One region of the Bradyrhizobium sp. STM 3562 genome, then DNA from elsewhere that is predicted to be linked to it. Evidence: predicted binding sites of a transcription regulator. Region 1 holds the regulator's gene; the other holds the start of a gene.
What was found. Region 1 encodes PhoB, which activates phosphate uptake and scavenging genes when phosphate is short. Its sites were predicted from a motif close to TGTCATNNANCTGTCAT; they were not measured.

Region 1 (7,439 bases):
GACTGTCCCTCGATCCAGGCATCATCTTCCTTCACTTCGTGCGGGGCGGTGCCTTCGGGCGCATCGCCCGGATGCAAATCGGCCTGGCGCGCACGCTCCGGCGCCTTCGGCAGGAACTGCATCAACAACCCGCCGGCGCGCCAGCGATGCGTGGCGCGCCCATCGCCGCCGCGCCATTCCTCGCCCACCGCGAGCCGCACGCGCGTCGGAATCTGTTCCGAGCGCAGAAAATATTCATGCGCGGCATCTTCCAGGCTGCCGCCATGCAGCGCCACCAGCCCCTGATAGCGGCTCATGTCCGGACCCTGGTCGATGGTCATGGCGAGATGGCCCTTCCCGAGCAGCGCAGCGGAATCCGCTCCCGGCGTGAGCCGGTCGGCATCGAACCGCGCATAGGCGCGCAAACGGTCCGGCGCCTGGAAATCGACCACCATGAAGGAGACCGGCCCGTCGGTCTGGGTCTGCAGGATAAAGCGGCCGTCGAATTTCAGCGATGAACCGAGCAGCGTCGTCAGCACGATCGCCTCGCCCAGCAGCTTGCCGACGGGCGCGGGATAATCGTGCTTGGTCAGGATGTCGTCGAGCGTCGGCCCGAGCCGGCTCAGCCGGCCGCGCAAATCGAGCGCGCCGACCTCAAATGGCAGGATCGCGTCGTCGACTGGAACGGAGGATGGCGCCCGAACGGGGGGCTCGCGAGTGATTTTGCTGTCGGGGGATTGAGAGGTCATGGCGCTCTATCTGGGGTCGGAACGCGCGAAACGAAAGGGGTTGACCTGTGGTCGCGGGCAAGCAGCCGTCCCAAGCAGGGCCGTCGTCCTGGCGAAAGCCAGGACCCATAACCCCAGGCTTTAGTTGCGGCAGAAAGGCGTCTGCCATTCTGCTCTCTCGATAGATCACGCAGTATCGCGACGAGCGCAAGCGCTCGCGCTGGGGGTCCCGGCTTTCGCCGGGACGACAGTGTACTTGCGGCGGGTCTACACCGCGTCGAAGCACCAGGCCAAAATGCCCTTTTGCGCATGCAGGCGGTTTTCGGCCTCGTCGAACACCACGGACTGCGGCCCGTCGATCACCTCGTCGGTGACCTCCTCGCCGCGATGCGCGGGCAGACAGTGCATGAACAGCGCATCGGGTTTGGCGAGCGACATCAGCTTGGCGTTGACCTGATAGGGCTTGAGCAGATTGTGACGATGCTCGCCGTCCTTGTCGCCCATCGACACCCAGGTGTCGGTGACGACACAATCGGCGCCGCGTACGGCCTCTTCCGGATCGTTGCCGAGCACGATCGAGGCGTTGGTCGCCTTGATCCAGTCACGCATCGCCTTCTTCGGCGCGAGCTCCGGCGGGGTGGCGACATTGAGCGTGAACTTGAAGCGTTCCGCCGCATGCGCCCACGAGGCCAGCACGTTGTTGTCGTCGCCGGTCCAGGCGACCGTCTTGCCCTGGATCGGCCCGCGATGTTCCTCGAAGGTCATCAGGTCCGCCATCACCTGGCAGGGATGCGAGCGCCGCGTCAGCCCGTTGATCACGGGGACGGTAGCGTGGGCGGCAAGCTCCAGCAGCGCCTCGTGATTGAGGATGCGGATCATGATGGCATCGACATAGCGCGACAGCACGCGCGCGGTATCGGCGATGGTCTCGCCGCGGCCGAGCTGCATCTCCGCGCCTGTCAGCATGATGGATTCACCACCGAGCTGGCGCATGCCGACGTCGAACGACACCCGCGTGCGCGTCGAGGGCCGCTCGAAAATCATCGCGAGTGTCTTGCCTTCGAGCGGCTTTTGCGGCTTCTCGTGCGCCTTCAGCTTCGTCTTCATCGCGTTGCCGGCGGCCAGCATGCGGCGCAACTCCGCCAGCGGCAGCGCGTTGATATCAAGGAAATGCCGCGGCTTGCTCATTGGCTTACCGCCTGCTTCGACGGACCGCTCGACAGCGCGACGCAGGCGCGCTCGAGCATGTCGACGGATTGTTCGATCTCCGCCTCGGTCACGATCAAGGGCGGCAGGAAGCGGACCACATTGTCGCCGGCGCTGACGGTGAGCAGTTTTTGCGCCCGCAACGCCGTCACCAGATCGGCCGAGGGCACCACCGCCTTCACGCCGACCAGCAGGCCTTCGCCGCGCACTTCCGAGATGATGTTCTTGTGGCGATCCACCACCGAGGCCAGCTTCTGTTTCAAGAGCAACGATATCCTTTGCACGCGCTCGAAGAAGCCCGGCTGCAGCATGACGTCGAGCACCGCGCCGGCCGCGGCGACCGCGAGCGGATTGCCGCCAAAGGTCGAGCCATGCGAGCCTGGCGTCATGCCGGCCGCGGCCTCCGCGGTCGCAAGCACGGCGCCGATCGGAAAACCGCCGCCGAGCGCCTTGGCAAGCGACATCACGTCAGGGATCACGCCGAGGCGCTTGTAGGCGAAGAGCTCGCCGGTGCGGCCCATGCCGGTCTGCACCTCGTCGAATGCGAGCAGCAGGCCGTGCGTGTCGCAGAGTTCGCGCAAGCCCTTGAAGAAAGCATGGGGCGCGGTGCGCACGCCGCCCTCGCCCTGGATGGGCTCGATCAGGATTCCGGCCGTATGCGGCCCGATCGCCTTTTTCACGGCATCGAGGTCGCCATGCGGCACCTGATCAAAACCGTCCATCGGCGGACCGAAGCCGTCGAGATATTTGGCAGAGCCCGTCGCGGCGAGCGTCGCCAGCGTGCGGCCGTGGAATGCACCCTCAAAGGTGACGAGACGATAGCGCTCGGGATGCCCCTTGGCGGCGTGATGCTTGCGCGTGACCTTGATCACGCCTTCCATCGCCTCGGCGCCCGAATTGCAGAAGAAGACATAATCCGCAAAGCTCTGCTCGCAGAGGCGAGCGGCGAGACGCTCGCCGTCCGGGCTCCTGAACAGGTTCGACATGTGCCAGAGTTTCGTCGCCTGCTCTTGCAGCGCCTTGACGAGATGCGGGTGCGCGTGCCCGAGCGCATTCACCGCGACGCCCGAGGTGAAATCGAGATAGCGCTCGCCGTCGGTTGCGATCAGCCATGCGCCCTCGCCTCGCTCGAAGGCGAGATCGACCCTGGCGAAGACGGGAAGCAGATGCGACGCGGCGCTGTTGGTCATGACGATCACTTGGCAGTCACTGATGGGTTGCGGCCGGCGTGATGCGCGCAATTAACATGGTCGCATCAACGACCCGATCCGGAAACGAAACGTGCCGCCTTTTCAGGGCGGCACGTGAGGGCATTTTATGCACATGGGGATAAGTGTCAACCTTATCAGCACGCCTGATGCGAGCGCAGGGATTCCGTAGGATTCCGGTGGGATGCAGCAGGAATCCCGCATGGCACAAGGGTTTCTGACAACACGGAACATGTGGAAGGCGCTTGCGGACTCTTGCGCCGGAGTCACGGCATATTGTAGCGTCTTTTTCGTCGGATACGACATCTCGTGCGGCAGTTTTGATCCCAAGAGTTAGGCTGTTTGGCGTACACGTCCGGGCGCGCTTTTCGCTCCCGGCGAGCCTTAAGGGATTCTGACCGCAAGGGTTTTTGGGATTGGGCATCGCAGCGCCGGAAGAACAGGTTCGGCCGGCGTGAGGCGGAGGATGGAGTCGATGACAGTATTGACCTGGTCAGACGAGCGCGTCGAACAGCTAAAGAAGCTCTGGGAAGCCGGGCTTTCAGCCAGCCAGATCGCCGCAGAACTCGGAAACGTGACACGCAACGCTGTGATCGGCAAAGTGCATCGGCTTGGGCTCTCCGGCCGCGCCAAGGCCCCGGCGGCGGCTGCGCCGCGCCAGCGCAAGCCGCGTCCGGCCCAGCACATGATGCGGGTGTCGCGCCCGGTCTCGCGCGGCAACACGGCGCTGGCCCACGCCTTCGAGGTGGAGCTCGAGCCCGACCCCATCGCCTACGACAACGTCGTGCCGATGAGCCAGCGCCTGTCGCTCTTGGAATTGAACGAGGCCACCTGCCACTGGCCGGTTGGCGATCCCGCAAGCCCGGATTTCTTCTTCTGCGGCGGCAAGGCGCTTACAGGCCTGCCCTACTGCGCGCATCACTCGCGCGTCGCCTATCAGCCGGCGGCGGACCGGCGGCGGACGCCGGCGCATAAGCCGACGAGGTAACGACTGTCGCGGCAAAGTATCCGCTGTCGTCCCGGCCAAGTGAGCAAAGCGAGCGCCGAGCCGGGACCCATAACCACAGGCGGCCATTGTCACGCACGGCGGCACGACGAGCTGAGCTATCGCGACAACAAGGGCCTGTGATTATGGGTCCTGGCTTTCGCCAGGACGATGCCGAGTGATTGGCAGCGCTCTCGCCGCGACGACTACCGAACCGCTTACGACTCCGCCTTCGCGAAGCGGTCGTCCAGCGCGTAGCCGGCGCCGCGCACGGTGCGGATGGGATCCTGCTCGCGGCCGGGGTTGAGCAGTTTGCGCAGGCGGCCGATATGGACGTCGACGGTGCGCTCATCGATATAGATGTCGCGGCCCCAGACGCTGTCGAGCAGTTGCTCGCGCGAGAACACCCGGCCGGGATGCTCCAGGAAAAATTCGAGCAGGCGATACTCAGTCGGGCCGAGATCGATCGGCCGGCCCGAGCGGGCGACGCGGCGCTTCTCGCGATCGAGCTCGATGTCGCCGTAGGCGAGCACGGTGGCTAGCCGCTCGGGGCTCGCGCGGCGGAGCAGGCCCTTCACGCGGGCAAGCAGTTCCGGCACCGAGAACGGCTTGACGATGTAGTCGTCGGCGCCGGTCGCAAGGCCCCTCACCCGCTCGCTCTCCTCGCCGCGCGCCGTGAGCATGATGATCGGCAATTGCTTGGTCTCGGGGCGCGCCCGCAAGCGCCGACACAGTTCGATGCCCGACAGGCCCGGCAGCATCCAGTCCAGCACGATCAGGTCGGGGACGCGCTCCTTCAGCCGCGTGTCGGCATCGTCGCCGCGTGCGACCGTTTCGACTTCATAGCCTTCGGCCTCGAGATTATAGCGCAACAGCGTGGTCAGCGCTTCCTCGTCTTCCACCACCAGAATGCGTGCGCTCATGGCTTGGAGTTCTCCATTTGCTTCAGCATGATCTGATCCGAAAAGCGGTTTCCACTTTTTCGGATCGTGCTCTAATTACCCGGGACGGCAAAGGCCGTCGTGTCGCCCTTCGGGCGCTTGTCGAGAATTTGTTGACCTTCGATCATGTAGAACACCGTTTCCGCGATGTTGGTCGCGTGATCGCCGATCCGCTCGATGTTTTTGGCGCAGAACATCAGATGGATACAGAAGGAGATGTTGCGCGGGTCCTCCATCATGTAGGTCAGGAGCTCGCGGAACAGCGAGGTGCAGATGGCGTCGACCTCCTCATCGCCCTTCCACACGCTCATCGCCGCCGGCAGGTCGTGGGCCGCATAGGCGTCGAGCACGCTCTTGACCTGCTGCTGCACCAGATCGGTCATGTGCTCGAGCCCGCGGATCAGCTTTAGCGGATGGAAATCGCTCTCCAGCGCCGCGACGCGCTTGCCCATATTCTTGGCGAGGTCGCCGATCCGCTCCAGATCGATCGCCACCCGCATGGCGCCGACGATCTCGCGCAGATCCACCGCCATCGGCTGGCGCCGCGCGATGGTGAGCACCGCCCGCTCCTCGATCATGCGCTGCATGTTGTCGATCTCGAGATCGGCGGCGACCACGCGCTGGCCGAGCGCAACGTCGTGGCGAACCAGCGCATCCACGGACTCGACGATCATGCGCTCGGCAAGGCCGCCCATCTCCGCAACCAGACGGGTCAGCTCCTGCAGGTCACTGTCGAACGCCTTGGCTGTATGTTCGGAACCCATATTCGTTCTCCTCAGCCGAAGCGGCCGGTGATGTAGTCCTGGGTGCGGCGGTCACCCGGCGACGTGAAGATCTTGCTGGTATCGTCGAACTCGATCAGTTCGCCGAGATACATGAAGGCGGTCTTGTCGGAGACGCGCGCCGCCTGCTGCATGTTGTGGGTGACGATGGCGATGGTGTAATTCTCCGACAATTCCTGGATCAGCTCCTCGACCTTGGCGGTCGAGATCGGGTCCAGCGCCGAGCACGGTTCGTCGAACAGGATGACTTCCGGGCGCACCGCCACGGTGCGGGCAATGCAGAGCCGCTGCTGCTGGCCGCCGGAAAGGCTGAGGCCGGAGGCGTTCAGCTTGTCCTTGACCTCGTTCCACAGCGCGCCGCCGCGCAGCGCCTTCTCGACGCGGTCGTCCATCTCGGACTTCGCCAGCTTCTCGTAGAGGCGGATACCGAAGGCGATGTTCTCGTAGATGGTCATCGGGAACGGCGTCGGCTTCTGGAACACCATGCCGACGCGCGCCCGCAGCAGATTGAGATCAAGCTTCGGATCGAGAATGTCGGTGTCGTCGAGCTTCAGTTCACCGGCGGCGCGCTGTCCTGGATAGAGATCGTACATCCGGTTGAAAATGCGCAGCAGCGTGGACTTGCCGCAGCCGGACGGGCCGATGAAGGCAGTGACGCGGTTGGTGCCGAGCGTCAGATTGATGTTCTTCAGCGCGTGGTGCTCGCCGTAGTAGAAGTTGAGATTGCGCGCCGTCACCTTCGCCGGAGCCTCCGGCAGATGCCCCGAGGCCGCCGGATTGGCCTTGGTACTCACGGATACGGACAGATCGTTCATTTTGCGCTCCTCTCGGCGCCAAGGATGCGCGCGCCAATGTTCAAGGCGAGCACGGTCAGGGTGATCAGCAGCGCCCCGCTCCAGGCGAGCTGCTTCCAATAGTCGTAGGGGCTCTGCACGAAGTTGTTGATGGTCACCGGCAGGTTGGCCATGGTCTTGGTCAGGTCGAGGCTGAAGAACTGGTTCGACAGCGCGGTGAACAGGAGCGGCGCGGTTTCGCCGGCAACGCGCGCGGTCGCCAGCAGCACGCCGGTGATGAGCCCCGAGCGCGCGGCGCGATAGGCGATCTTCTTGATCACCAGCGAGCGCGGCAGGCCGAGCGCGGATGCCGCCTCGCGCAGCGGGTTGGGCACGAGCAGCAGCATGTCCTCGGTGGTGCGCAGCACCACGGGGATGACGATCACCGCGAGCGCGAGCGCGCCTGCGATCGCCGAAAAGCCGCCCATCGGTACCACCACCGCGCCATAGATGAACAGGCCGATGATGATCGAGGGCGCGGAAAGCAGAATGTCGTTGATGAAACGGATCACCGAGGTCAGGCGGTCGTGCCGGCCGTATTCGGCGAGATAGGTGCCCGCGAACAGGCCGAGCGGAGCGCCGATGCCCACCCCGATCACGGTCATGATGACCGAGCCGACGATGGCATTGAGCAGGCCGCCGGAGGTCGAGCCGGGCGGCGGCGTACTCTGGGTGAAGACCTGCAGGTTGAGCCCGGTCAGGCCGTTGTAGAGCAGCGTGATCAGGATCAGCGCCAGCCAGGTGACCCCGAACAGCGCCGCGGCAACGCAAAGCGCG
Region 2 (7,439 bases), 550 kb from region 1:
GCCTATTTCGCAACCTGACGGTTCAATTCACCCTCGGAACGCCCCATGACGATTACCGATCTGGTCGCACCCGAGGCGATTCTCCCGGCATTGAAGGTCAACAGCAAAAAGCAGGCGCTGCAGGAACTCGCCGCGAAGGCGGCGGAGCTTACTGGGCAGAACGAGCGGGCCATTTTCGAGGTCCTCTTGCAGCGCGAAAAGCTTGGCACCACCGCCGTCGGTTACGGCGTTGCCATTCCGCACGGCAAGCTGCCGAAGCTGGAAAAGATCTTTGGCCTGTTCGCCCGCCTGGAGCGCCCGATCGACTTCGAAGCCATGGACGGCCAGCCTGTGGACCTGGTCTTCCTGCTGCTCGCGCCCGAGGGCGCCGGCGCCGACCACTTGAAGGCGCTGGCGCGGATCGCCCGGCTGCTGCGGGACCAGGACATCGCCAAGAAGCTCCGCGCCTCGCGCGACGCACAGGCGATCTATTCGGTCCTGGCGCTGCCGCCGGCGAGCGCGGCTTGATCAGCGGCTTTGTTTCCGCACGCGTTTAATCTCAAACCGTCATCCCCGCGCAAACGGCTTTGCCGTTTGTCGCTGGAGGCGCTCGCGACAGCGAACCTCGAAGGGCGATGGCCCCGCTGTATCAGCGGGGCCGTTCATCCTTCGAGGCCTCCGCTTCGCTCCGGCGCCTCAGCATGACGGTTCAGGGTCGACGCCCGGTAAACAAAATAAAAACGGCGGGCTGCCTCTGATCGATCAGAGGCGCCCGCCGTCTTCGAATTCCTCTCTGGTGCCTTACGTCAGTGGACGCTGACGGCCTGCAGCTCGTTGCTCCAGGCATTGGCAATCGCCGCTTCGCGCGAGTCGGTGAGCATGATCGGCGTACCGTCGGCGGCGTGGAGCGCGAAAAGCTTCAAGCCCGGCGCGATTTTCGGCGCCTGCGGAAACAGCTCCGGCACATCCTCGGAACGGATCTGCTTCACATAGGCGATATGACCCTCACCCAGATGGGCCAATGCCTCCGGGGACACAGGGGTTTCTGACGCAACATTACCTTCAGTCATGGTCTCGACTCCTTCTGAGCCACAAGCGGTCGAGTCCGCCACTCGTTCCATTATTCGTGTTCATTGATAGCGATTGTCTTAACGATCCGCTCCGGCTCAGGCCGGGCGAGATCGATCGACAACAGCCCGTTTTTCAGGTCCGCGCCCAGCACCTGCATCCCCTCCGCCAGCACGAAAGTACGCTGGAAGTGGCGCGCGGCGATGCCGCGATGGATGTATTGCCGTGCCTTGTCGTCCTGCTGGCGACCGCGGATCACGAGCTGGTTTTCCTCGATGGTCACATCGAGTTGGTCGCGGGTAAATCCCGCCACCGCCAGCGTGATGCGCAGCCGTTCGGGCTGGCCGTTGGTACGGTCGCACCTCTCGATGTTGTAGGGAGGGTAGCCGTCGGCCCCTTTGACGACCCGGTCGAGCACGCGCTCGATCTCGTCAAATCCCAGCAGGAACGGACTGGATAACGATGGAACACGAGACATAGTTTACAAAGTCCTCGCGGAAAGCGACTTTGATGTTTCAGGGCCCTTGCGGCACCCCTTGAGCGGCAATATGGGCACGAATGGAAGCCTGTTCAAGCGCGCTGGAACCGTCTCCTGGCAACGAGCGAATCATAATCCAGGGCTTCCTTAAGGCGGCTTAACCCAACGCGATTCGCTTTCGCCCGTCGGTGCTGAACAGATGCAGCTTCTCCCGCACCGCGGCGGCGCGGATGCGTTCGCCGATCGCAGGCCCGCTCTGGCCGGGGATCCGGACCAGGATTTCGCCCGGCGGCAATTCTCCGGGCCTGGTGCTGACGGCCGCGCCGCCAGCCTGCTCGGCGCGCAGGCCGTAGACGTAGGTCTCCGCGCCTACGCGCTCGATCGCCTCCACCGTCAGCTCGAACGCGACGCCACCATCGGGCACCGCGCCGTCCACCATCTGCAGGTCCTCCGGGCGAATGCCGAGAATGCCGGCCTCGCTGCCTGCGCCCGCAAGCGTGATGCCGGCCTCGCGCAAGCCGATCAGGTTCATCGGTGGCGCCCCGATGAAGGAGGCAACGAAGGTCGTCGCCGGCCTCTGATAGACCTCCAACGGGTTTCCGATCTGCTCGACCTGGCCGCCATTCATCACCACGAGAATATCGGCCAGCGTCATCGCCTCGAGCTGGTCGTGGGTGACATAGATCGATGTGGTGCCGAGCCGCCGCTGCAATTTCCGGATCTCGACGCGCATCGCGATCCGGAGTTTGGCATCGAGATTGGACAGCGGCTCGTCGAACAGGAACGCCTTCGGCTGCCGCACGATGGCGCGGCCCATCGCCACACGCTGGCGCTGGCCGCCGGACAATTGTCCGGGCTTGCGATCGAGCAGGGCGGAGAGCTCGAGAATGCGCGCCGCTTCCTGCACGCGGGTGTCGATCTCGCCCTTCGCCATGCCGCGGTTACGAAGGCCGTAAGCCATGTTGTTATAGACGCTCATATGCGGGTAGAGCGCGTAGTTCTGGAACACCATCGCGATGTCGCGATCGGCCGGCTCGACCTTGTTGACCACGCGTCCGCCGATGTCGATTTCGCCCGATGTCACCGTCTCGAGGCCCGCGACCATCCGCAGCAGCGTGGATTTGCCGCAGCCGGACGGGCCGACCAGCACACAGAGCTGGCCGTCGCCAACCTCGATATCGACGCCTTTGATGGCCTCGAAGCCGTTGGGATAGGCCTTGCGGACATTGCGAAGCGCGACGTTGGCCATGGCTGCCTTACTTCTCCGTCTCGATCAGGCCTTTGACGAACAGGCGCTGCATCAGCACCACGACCGCAACCGGCGGCAGCATCGCCAGCACGGCGGTCGCCATCGCCACCGACCATTCGGTGAGCGCGTCATGCACGTCGATGATCTTCTTGATGCCGATGACGATGGTCTGCATGTCGTCGCGCGTCGTGATCAGGAGCGGCCAGAGATATTGATTCCAGCCGTAGATGAAGAGGATCACGAACAGCGCGGCGATGTTGGTCACCGACAGCGGCAGCAGCGTATCGAAGAAGAAGCGGATCGGGCCCGCGCCGTCCATTTTGGAGGCTTCGACCAGTTCTTTCGGCACCGTCATGAAGAACTGGCGAAACAGCAGCGTCGCCGTTGCCGAGGCGATCAGCGGCAGGATCAGGCCGGAATAGGAGTCCAGCATGGAGAGGTCGGAGGTGATCTTGTAGGTCGGGTAGATCCGCACCTCGACCGGAAGCATCAGCGTGATGAAGATGGTCCAGAACGCCATCATCCGGAACGGGAAGGCGAAGAACACGATGGCATAGGCCGAGATGATCGAGATCGCGATTTTGCCGACCGCGATCCCGGTCGCCATGATCAGGCTCGCCAGCATCATGCCGCCGACCGGCTGACGCGTGGTCTTGCCAGTGCCCGAGGCGATCGTGTGCCAATAGGTCTCGAGACCCTCGGTGCCGGGATAGAGCGGCATCTGTCCGTTGGCGATCACGGCGTTGTCGTGGGTCGAGGCGATCACGGCGAGGTAAACCGGGAAGGCGACGACAATGACGCCGGCGAGCAAGACCAGGTGCGGAAGGAGATTTCCAAAACGACGATGCTCGACCATGGCGTTCCGATCATGATCCGGTTAGACGGAATCGGATCATGATCTCATCTCCTTGTTTGCGCATGATCTCCGCGCAAACGCTTGCCGTTTGTCGCGAGGAAAACCGGTTTCCACTTTTCCGGATCATGCTCTAGTAATGAACCTTCTTCTCGACGTAGCGGAATTGAAACGCTGTCAGCACGACCACGATGATCATCAGGATCACCGATTGCGCCGCCGAGCCGCCGAGATCGGCGCCGACCTTGCCGTCCTGGAACACCTTGTAGACCAGCGTCTGCGTCGCCCCGTTCGGCCCGCCGCCGGTCGCGGTGTCGATGATGCCGAGCGTGTTGAAGAAGACATAGGTGATGTTGACGATGATCAGGAAGAACGTCGTCGGCGACAGCAGCGGGAAGACGATGGTCCAAAACCGCCGCATCGGCCTGGCGCCGTCGATTGCGGCGGCTTCGATCACGCTTTTCGGAATCGACTGCAGCCCGGCGAGGAAGAACAGGAAATTGTAGCTGATCTGATTCCAGACCGCGACGATGACGACCAGGATCATCGCGTGGGTGCCGTTGAGCACCGGATTCCAGTCGATGCCGGCGCGCTGCAGAGTGCGGGCGATCATGCCGAGCCCGGGCTGGAACATGAAGATGAAAAGAACGCTCGCGACCGCCGGCGCCACCGCGTAGGGAATGATCAGGAAGGTGCGGTAGATCTGCACGCCAGCGATGTTGCGGTTGGCCATCACCGCAAGCAGTAGCCCGATGGCGAGCGAGAAGGTCACCACCAGGATCGAAAAGACGAAGGTCACCCCGATGGCCTGGTAATATTCAGGCGTCTTCAAGAGCGCTGCATAGTTCTCGAACCAGACGAACTCGGTCGAGAGACCGAAGGCATCTTGTACCAGGAACGACTGCCATAGCGCCTGCGCCGCCGGCCAATAGAAAAAGATCAGGGAGACCGCGAGCTGCGGGGCCACCAGCAGAAACGCCAGCAGCTTGCCGGAAAAGATCGCCCTGTTCTCCATGCTGCCCCCGCGTGGCGATCGTGGCCGGCGCGCCCGGCCGCGATCCAGGCCGTTACTTCACGGCCGTGCGTTCGAACTGCCGCAGCATCTGGTTGCCGCGCGACACCGCAGCGTCAAGCGCGGCCTTGGCCGACTTCTTGCCGGCGAGCGCCGCTTCGATTTCTTCCGACCACACGTCGCGCATTTGCACCATGCTGCCGAAGCGCAAGCCCCGCGAGTTCTCCGTCGGCGGCTTGTTGGTCAGTTCCTTCAGCGGCACCTCCAGGATCGGGTTCTTGTCGTAGAAGCCGGACTCCTTGGTCTTCTCATAGGCCGCCTTGGTGATCGGCAGATAGCCGGAGACCTCGTGCAGGTAGACCTGGCGGTCGGTGTCGGACAGGAAGGTGAAGAATTTTGCGATGCCCTTGTATTCGTCTGCCGACTTGCCGGCCATCACCCACAGCGAGGCGCCGCCGATGATGGAGTTCTGCGGCGCGCCGGCGACATCCGGGAAGTAGGGCATGGGCACCGCCGTGTAGGCGAACTTCGCGTTGGCCTTGGCGTTCGGATAAAAGGCCGACGAGGTCATGTAGAGCGGGCATTCACCCGAGGTGAAGCGGCCTTCACCGGTGTTGGTGCGCCCCGAATAATCGTAGCTCTTGTCCTTTTGCAGCTCGACCAGGTTTTCCAGCAGCTTGGTCTCCAGCGGCGTGTTGAACTCCAGCACGGTGTCAAAGCCGTCGAGGCCGTTGGCCTTGGTGCCGATCGGCACGTTGTGCCAGGCCGAGAATTGCTCGATCAGGCCCCAGGTGATCCAGGACGAGGAGAAGCCGCAGGTCGGATGCGTGGCATGGAGCCTCTTCGCGTCCGCAAACACCTCCGGCCACGTCTTTGGCGGCTCGGCGATGCCGGCCTCCTTCAGCGCGTCGAGATTGACCCACATCACCATGCTCGACGAGTTGAAGGGGAACGACAGCATGTCGCCCTTCGAGGTGGAGTAATAGCCTGTGATCGCCGGCAGATAGGATTGCGGATCGAATTTCTCGCCCTGTTCCTTCATCAGTTCGAACACCGGCTTGATGGCGCCCTTGGCCGACATCATGGTCGCGGTGCCGACCTCGAACACCTGCATGATTCCAGGCGCATTGCCGGCGCGGAAGGCCGCGATACCGGCATTGAGCGTGTCGGCGTAAGAGCCCTTGAAGGTGGGCACGATCTTGTAGTCGCTTTGCGAGGCGTTGAAGTCGTTGGCGAGCTTGACCACCACGTCGTTGTTCGGGCCGGTCATGGCGTGCCACCACTGGATCTCGGTCACCGCCGACGCAGGCGAGGCGGCAAACGCAAGCGTGACAACGCCGGCTGCGGCAGCACCAAACCCTCGATAAGCCATCAAACCCCCTCCCGTTGGTACGATGTTCTTGCGCGTTAGCAATGCTCAATGACGCGCAAATGACCTTATGACAAGGGGAGGTTAGAGGGGAAAAGTGGGAATGGGGAAACGGGAAATTGGCCGCAGAAGGCCCTCACCGCTGTCGTCCCGGCGAAAGCCGGGACCCATAACCGCAAACGTTAATGAAGCCGGCAACAGCCGACCCGCGGCCCATGACCGGGCGTGTCCCGGCCATCTACGTGATCGCCCGAGCAACCCAAGACGTGGATGCCCGGGACAGGCCCGGGCATGACGGAGGATCGTGAGTCGCGTCGCGATTGACGCTTGTGGTTATGGGTCCTGGCTTTCGCCAGGACGACCGTACGATTTATCTCGTTGGTTCAGATCATCGCTTCCGTTCCGGGCAGACCACGCCCTTCGCCACCAACGCGTCGATCTCATCGTCCGAATAACCAAGCTCGGCGAGCACCTCCTGGGCGTGCTGGCTGAATTTCGGCGGCACGCGGCGCAGGCTTGGCTTGGTGCGATCGAGGCGGATCGGCGAGGCGACTCCCTTGTACCAATCCTTCTCGATCACATCGCCACGGTAGATCGTGTGCGGATTGGTCAGCGCCTGGTCGATCTTCTGCACGGGACCGGCGGGCAGGCCGGCGGCGAGCAGACGGTTGCACAGCGGCTCGGCCTGGTGCTGCGAGAACACCGCCGCAAGTTCGGCACGCAGCGCTTCGCGGTTGGCGACGCGGTCCTTGTTGCGCGCAAAGCGCGGATCGGCGGCGAGTTCGGGCTTGCCGATCTCTTTGGCGAGCTTGCGGAAGGTGCCGTCATTGCCGACGCCGATGAAGATGTTGTCGGTTTTCGTCGGAAAGATCGCGTAAGGCACGAGGTTGGGATGCTCGTTGCCGGTCAGGGCCGGCGGCTTGCCGTGCATGAAATAATTCGCGGTGTGCGGGTGCATGATGGCGAGCCCGGTCTCGTACAGCGTCACTTCCAGGAACTGTCCGATCCCTGATTTCTGCCGCTCCGAGAGCGCCATCAGAATGCCGATCGCGGCATAAAGCCCGGTGGTGATGTCGACGAGCGGCACGCCGATCCGCATCGGCCCGCTCTCCGGCGAGCCGGTGGCGGCGATCATGCCGGTCATCGCCTGGATGATCGCGTCATAGCCGGGATTGCCGCCGCGCGGGCCGTCGGCGCCGAAGCCGCAGATGCGGCAATGCACCAGGGCAGGGAATTTTTCCCGCAGGCTCTCGCTGCCGATGCCCCATTTCTCCAGCGTGCCCGGCTTGAAATTTTCGATCAAGACGTCGGCGCCCTCGAGCATCTTCATCAGCACCGCGCGACCGCCCTCGGATGCGAGGTCGAGGCCGATCGAGCGCTTGTTGCGATTGATACCGACGAAATAGGCCGCGTCTTCCTCGTGGAAGGGCG

Region 2: the regulator PhoB is predicted to act here: its motif matches at 6,060-6,076, upstream of ugpB (sn-glycerol-3-phosphate ABC transporter substrate-binding protein UgpB).

Annotation. Positions count from the first base shown of each region.
Region 1 covers NZ_CP120694.1:664,316-671,754, reverse strand. The annotation lists gene P6U23_RS03070 (Hsp33 family molecular chaperone) at 1-728, opposite strand, end outside; gene argF (ornithine carbamoyltransferase) at 975-1,895, opposite strand; gene P6U23_RS03060 (aspartate aminotransferase family protein) at 1,892-3,103, opposite strand; gene P6U23_RS03055 (GcrA family cell cycle regulator) at 3,597-4,109, shown strand; gene phoB (phosphate regulon transcriptional regulator PhoB) at 4,325-5,029, opposite strand; gene phoU (phosphate signaling complex protein PhoU) at 5,101-5,811, opposite strand; gene pstB (phosphate ABC transporter ATP-binding protein PstB) at 5,823-6,644, opposite strand; gene pstA (phosphate ABC transporter permease PstA) at 6,641-7,439, opposite strand, start outside.
Region 2 covers NZ_CP120694.1:109,536-116,974, reverse strand. The annotation lists gene ptsN (PTS IIA-like nitrogen regulatory protein PtsN) at 46-507, shown strand; gene P6U23_RS00515 (DUF1150 domain-containing protein) at 786-1,049, opposite strand; gene P6U23_RS00510 (Hsp20 family protein) at 1,100-1,525, opposite strand; gene P6U23_RS00505 (sn-glycerol-3-phosphate import ATP-binding protein UgpC) at 1,683-2,774, opposite strand; gene ugpE (sn-glycerol-3-phosphate ABC transporter permease UgpE) at 2,782-3,630, opposite strand; gene ugpA (sn-glycerol-3-phosphate ABC transporter permease UgpA) at 3,761-4,642, opposite strand; gene ugpB (sn-glycerol-3-phosphate ABC transporter substrate-binding protein UgpB) at 4,695-6,011, opposite strand; gene P6U23_RS00485 (CaiB/BaiF CoA transferase family protein) at 6,397-7,439, opposite strand, start outside.